Regions from separate parts of the Ferdinandcohnia salidurans genome, predicted to be linked through region 1. Evidence: predicted binding sites of a transcription regulator. Region 1 holds the regulator's gene; the other holds the start of a gene.

Evidence for each region. The regulator Rex, encoded in region 1, represses fermentation and respiration genes when NADH is low (regulators of the CRP and FNR family bind a similar motif). The targets are predictions, from matches to a motif close to TTGTGAAATATTTCACAA.
Region 2: the regulator Rex is predicted to act here: its motif matches at 1,973-1,990, upstream of nadC (carboxylating nicotinate-nucleotide diphosphorylase).

What each region holds. Positions count from the first base shown of each region.
Region 1 is NZ_JBHUEK010000027.1:5,908-9,315, reverse strand. It holds gene ACFSFW_RS19065 (YdiK family protein) at 1-33, shown strand, start outside; gene tatC (twin-arginine translocase subunit TatC) at 70-819, opposite strand; gene ACFSFW_RS19055 (twin-arginine translocase TatA/TatE family subunit) at 836-1,027, opposite strand; gene ACFSFW_RS19050 (redox-sensing transcriptional repressor Rex) at 1,063-1,722, opposite strand; gene moaC (cyclic pyranopterin monophosphate synthase MoaC) at 1,751-2,233, opposite strand; gene ACFSFW_RS19040 (ABC-F family ATP-binding cassette domain-containing protein) at 2,368-3,408, shown strand, end outside.
Region 2 is NZ_JBHUEK010000008.1:155,159-158,566, forward strand. It holds gene ACFSFW_RS06665 (TAXI family TRAP transporter solute-binding subunit) at 1-1,006, opposite strand, end outside; gene nadC (carboxylating nicotinate-nucleotide diphosphorylase) at 1,087-1,947, opposite strand; gene ACFSFW_RS06675 (aminopeptidase) at 2,214-3,408, opposite strand, start outside.

The DNA of each region.
Region 1 (3,408 bases):
AAAATAAAAAAAATCGCAAAAACAAAAAAATAACCTCACATCGGAGGTTATTTTTTTATGGAATTATCTCTACTCCATTGAATTTGCCGCTTCCATTTCCGCTTTTAATGCCTTCCTGTAGGCACTTTTTGATACGAGAATACTGATTTCATATAATCCGAACAACGGGACTGTAACCATTAAATGCGAGATTATTTCAGGAGGGGTGATTAAACCTCCGATGACTAATAGAATAAAATACGCGAACTTTCTTATTTTAGAAAGAAACATCGGTGTTACAATTCCCAATCTTGTTAAAAACATCACAATAACTGGTAATTGAAACAAAAAGCCAAACGGTAAAGTCAATTGCAACAGGAATTGAAAATATTCGTTTATCCCGATCACCTGATTGATATCAAGGCGCTCCGCTAACCTTGTCATAAAGTTCACTACAAATGGGAACAAAATAAAGTAGGAGAATGAAACTCCTATTAAAAAAAGGATTACCGAAAGCGGAATATAACTCAAGGTTACCTTTCTTTCCTTCTCATATAAGCCAGGACTGATGAAGGCCCAAAGCTGATAAAGGAGAAAAGGAGACGAGATAACAAGGGCAATGATAAAAGCAAATTGCATATAGATTTTAATTGGATCTGTCATACGGAAAGCATTCATTGTCAGCTCTTTTGCTTCGTCAGCATTTTGCAAATAAAGGATAACTGGCTCTGCGAGAAAAAAGCTGCCTAATGCAACAATGAAGAAGAAAACGACTATGTAGATCAGTCGTTTTCGTAACTCTCCAATATGATCATAGACGGACATTTCTTTTTCGTTCATGTGACTCATCCTATCATTACTTCACATCTTGAGTTTCATTCTTCTTAACATCATCGTCATCATCATCTGCTAAACCTTTTGTTGCGTTTTTAAACTCACGCAATGTATTACCTGCTGCTTTACCTAGTTGAGGTAACTTCTTCGGTCCAAAGATTAATAACGCTGCAAATACAATCAGTAAAATACTACCGAATCCAAGACTTCCCACTGTAAGTCACCTCCCTACAATTGTAAGATCTATTTTTATTCTTCATTTGAATCATTTGAATCATTTGAATAATGCTTTAAGAAATATACTAGAGCTTGTAGTTCTACAGCCAAATCAATGTGATGGACCCGAATATGTTCAGGTACATTGATTCTTGCTGGAGTAAAATTAAGAATACCCTTGATCCCTTTATTGACCAAGCGGTCTGTAATCGACTGAGCTGCCCCAACCGGCACCGTTAAAATGGCTACCGTTACATCATCAGGCAATTCTTTTTCAAGGTCATCAAGATGGCATACCTGTACTCCACCAATACTACTACCTACCTTATTATAATCCACATCAAACGCAAGCTCAATTTTTGTATTATTATTTTTGGAAAAATTGTAGTGTAAAAATGCTGTACCTAAATTCCCTACACCGATTAGAGTAACCTTCGTTAACTCGTCTTGATCTAAGGTTTTACTAAAAAAGGATAATAAATAATTGACATTATAGCCATATCCTTTTTTTCCCAATGCTCCGAAATAAGAAAAATCTCTCCGAATTGTGGCGGAATCTACCTTAACCGCATCACTTAATTCTGCAGATGAAACTCTCTGCTTTCCTGAGGCATGCAAATTTTTCAAAAATCGATAGTAAAGTGGCAGCCTTTTGGCAGTTGCTTGTGGTATTTTTGATTGTTCAAGATTCACCTTAATTCCTCCACTAACTTGGAACTAACTATAGCTCCCTTTTAAAATCTCCGTTCTTTCCACCCGTTTTTTCAGCCAAATAAGTTGGTCCAATGACCATTCCTTTATCAACCGCTTTACACATATCATACACAGTTAGCGCACAAACAGATGCAGCGGTAAGTGCTTCCATTTCCACACCTGTACTGCCCTTTGTTTTAACTGTAACCGTGATATGTAAGACATATTCATCTTGGGTCGTCCAGCTAAAACGTATATCAACACCTTTTAATGCCAATGGATGACACATCGGAATTAACTCCGACGTCTTTTTGGCTGCCATAATTCCCGCAACCTGAGAAACAGCAAGGACATCACCCTTACTAACCTCATTATTTATTATTTGCTCATAAATGATTTTATTTACAGTAATACTTGATTTTGCAATTGCTGTACGGACAGTATCTGACTTTTCCGTAATGTCGACCATCTTGGCGCGACCTTGCTCATTAAAATGGGTAAATGATGACATAAAACAAACCCTCCCATAAACTATACACTATTTTATCACATCTGTCTTTGATACATCTGTGAACAATATCATTGCAGTTGCTCTAATTAAGTAATATAAGATACACTGTTGATAGAAACAAGAGGTGAAATAACATGATTTTACTACAAGTAAATCAGCTCAAAAAGTATTTTGCTGCTGATCTTATTTTATCGAATATAAAATTAGAAGTACAAACTCGTGACCGTATTGCCATCGTTGGACGAAACGGTGCTGGAAAATCAACACTTTTAAAAATTATTGCCGGCCATATGTCACATGATGGCGGTGAAATTATCAAGCCAAAAAGCGTTACCATTGATTACCTCGCCCAAAATACAGGGCTTGAATCAAATCTCACCATCTGGGAGGAAATGCTAACTGTTTTTGCATCCTTACAGAAGCTTGAAAAAGATCTCAGAAACCTAGAGGTTAAAATGGGAGACCCGTCCCTCTTTGAAAATCCGGTTGATTACCAGAAATTACTCGAAGAATATGATCAGCTACAGGTTGATTTTAAGGAAAAGGGTGGCTATCAATACGAAGCTGATATTCGATCAATTCTACATGGTTTTAATTTTACAGAAGAAGACTACCAAACCAAAATATCCAGCTTAAGCGGTGGTCAGAAGACACGCCTTGCCCTTTGTAAACTATTACTAACCAAGCCTGATCTGTTAATCTTGGACGAGCCAACAAACCACCTTGATATTAGCACGCTTACGTGGCTTGAACAATATCTACAAGGATACCCTGGCGCACTGTTAATCGTATCCCATGACCGTTACTTTCTTGATAAAGTGGTCAACCAAGTTTATGAAATTTCTAGACACACAAGCACTAGATATGTCGGAAACTATAGCAACTATTTAAAACTCAAGGCTGAAAACTATGAGCTTGAGCTGAAAAAATATGAAAAACAACAGGAAGAAGTGGAAAAACTAAAAGATTTTATCGCTAAAAACCTGGTTCGAGCTTCAACCACCAAGCGTGCCCAAAGTAGACGAAAGCAGCTTGACAGAATGGAGCTAATTGACAGGCCATTAGGTGATGAAAAATCGGCTTCCTTTCGATTTGAAATCGAAAGACAAAGTGGAAATGATGTACTAAGTGCAAAAGATATCACCGTTTCGTATGAAAAAGGCAAACCGATTATT
Region 2 (3,408 bases), on a different contig from region 1:
AATGAATTAGTCCTTTTTCTTTGAAAAATTTCTTAGCACCAGGATGAAGAGGGACCTTCCCAACTTTGCTAAAGTTTTCGTCTGATAGCTTCTTAAATTCCTTATGGACCGTGCCTAGATATTCAACATTTTCATAGATAGCCTTTGTAACGCGATACACTTCTTCCTCAGAAACATCCTTGTGAACAATTAAAATAGCAGGGGTATATAGGGTGTGTATATCTTGGTTTAAAAAATCATAACTCCCTGCTGGAATTGTACCTAGCTCCATTCCTAGCTTATCTGCTACATCTTGAAGTATTTCTTGGTCCATCGAAATAAATTTCATGTCATTTGTGACGGCCGCTTCTAAAATATCACTGGATGGAACGGATACTGCATCTCCGGTAGTATCGATTCGGTTATCTCCCATCAATTCAAACGTTTTTGAACCACTTAAATGATCAACAGAACCACCCCAAGATGCAATGTCTTTATAGGTTACATCGTATTCTTGTAAAATCGACCGTGTAATAATTTCACCCGCAGAGCCTCTTTGGTCAACTGCTAGCCGCATCGGTGCTTTCTTTTCAATCACCTCGGCTAGTGAATCAAATTCCACGTCAGCTCGCGCGATTAATTGATAATAGTTAGCAGGAATCACCACACTGATCGCACGTATATCCGGATAGGCCTCTTTATAAGGTTCTGTTCCACTGAATGCTGCATAAGCTGTCATAGCGTAGGAGATTCCATAAGGAACCGTGTTTGTGCCAACACTAGCCGGATTCTCAACAATTCCGCCAGGCTCAACCGTAATAAGTGAACCTTTATTTTCACGACGAATCGACTCGGCGATACCTTCTGTAAAAACAGACCATGCGCCTCCTGTCCGTCCGCCAATAATAGTCGTTCGAATATCGCCTGTATCAGCGACAGACACCGCACCAACTTTATTCAAGCAACCTGCTAGAAGAATACTACTAATTAAAAGTAAGAAAGAATAAATCCAATTTTTTTTTGACATTCACATTTACCCCCAAAGGTTATGCTACCCGAGTTCCACCCGAACTTTTAACAAGTCAGATGTACTCGGGTAGCATACCATCATTCATTGAAAGAAGATTTCTTGTTTCCTTCTTTTACTTGCAAGCTAATATCAAGGGCTTTTACAGAATGGGTTAAAAATCCTAATGATATATACTGGACACCGGTACCAGAATAGGTGGCTAAATTATCTAAAGTTATTCCGCCAGAGGCTTCGGTGATGATTCCCTTTGGTACTAACTTTGTGAATTCTTTCACTTCTTCAGGGCTACGATTATCAAACATGATCACATCTGCTCCAGCTTCCACAGCTTCCAAAACTTCTTCTTTGCTTTCCGTTTCAACTTCAATCTTTACCATATGGCCAATTTTTTCGCGTACCGCTTTAACCGCTTTTGTAATCGAACCGCAATAGGCGATATGGTTATCCTTAATCATGACTCCATCATAGAGCCCAAAACGGTGATTTTTGCCACCACCCGTTACAACTGCATACTTATCAAGCATGCGAAGTCCTGGAATGGTTTTTCTAGTATCACAAATTCGAATGGAAGCATCGTTTAAAGCTTCTACACATCTGTTTGTAACTGTTGCAATTCCACTCATTCGCTGGATAAGATTCAAAATCACTCTTTCACCAGTGAGTAGGTTGGAAGTCGGTCCACTTACAGTTGCGATAGTATCGCCAGCGGATACACGATCTCCGTCTGAAAAACGAAGCTCGATTTCAATGGTTGAATCTAACAGGTGATAGGCTTCTTTAATAATGGCTAATCCAGAAATAATACCGTCTTCTTTAGCAATAAACACGCCTTGGCTTGTTTGTTCAATAGGGAATATCGTTTGACTTGTTACATCCAGTTCACCAATATCTTCAAGTAAAAACTCCTGTAACATTTTACGCAATTTTAATAGATTCATAGTTTGCCTCCTAGGATAAATAAGTTTGATAATAATTTCACAAACTTAGGTAGATTTCTTTTGGGCTTAACGAAGTTTAAGTGACACGACTGAAAATACAAGTGTCTTGTCATCTATATTTACACATTAACAGCTGAATTTCAATAGTCTCAATAAATAATTTTTTGAGCTAAGGATATGCACAATGGGGGAGGTTAAGAAAGAAAAAGGCACCACTGGGAGAGAAACATACTCTCCAGTGGTGCCTTTTGTCGACTAGTACGAGATTAGAATGCCCAGTTCCCATTACGGAAGACGGGTTCGATGGTGCCATCAGCTGTGATTCCGTCGATGTCCATTTCACCTGAGCCGACCATAAAGTCAACATGTGTGATACTTGAGTTTGCCCCTTTTTTTACAAGCTCTTCACGCGACATTGTTTTACCACCTTCAATACAGAAAGCATAAGCGTTTCCGATCGCAAAGTGATTGGATGCATTTTCATCAAAAAGGGTATTGTAGAATAGAATTTTTGATTGTGAAATAGGTGAACTATGTGGAACTAATGCAACCTCACCTAAATAGTGACTGCCTTCGTCTGTTTCCACAAGGCGTTTAAGTGTATCTTCACCTGTTTCAGCCTTTACATCCACGATTCGTCCATTTTCAAACGTTAACGTAAAGTGATCAATTAAGCTTCCCCCGTAATTGAGTGGCTTCGTGCTGCTTATATACCCATTTACACCTTCTTTTGCGGGAACGGTGAAGACCTCTTCAGTTGGCATATTGGCTACGAATTGAATATTCTTTTCGTTTTCACCACCACCGCCAATCCAAACGTGACCCTCAGGAAGTTCTACCGTCAATTCAGTTCCAGGTGCTGTATAATGCAATCTTTTATATTTTTTCTTGTTTAAGTATTCAACCTTTGCATGCAAAGTTGCATTGTGATCCTTCCATGCTTGTACAGGATTTTCTGTGTCGACACGAGTTGCTTGGAAAATCGCTTCCCATAACTTTTCAACTTGTTCTTCAGATGAGAGATTTGGGAATACTTTTTCTGCCCAGCTTTCTGATGGCACAGCAATAACGGACCAGCTTACTTTATCTGCTTGTGAATAATTCCGATATTTTTCCAGTGCTTGCCCAGCCGTTTTATTTGCATTGGCAATGCGCTCTGGATTGACGCCTTTCAGTAAATCTGGATTTGATGAAATAATGGACAAAAAGGCAGCTCCGTTTTCTGCGAGTTCTTCCATTCCTTTTGCCTTCCACATTGGGTAATCCAGGAATGCTTCATCTGGTGCAAGATCGAAGCGGGTGCGTGTAATTTCATCATCATTCCACTCCACATATACATTTCTTGCTCCAACCTCATAAGCTTTTTTTACAACTTTTCTAACATATTCGACAGCTGAAATAGGTGCATTAATAAGTAGGTTTTGTCCTTGTTGAACATTAACACCAACACGAACAGCTAAG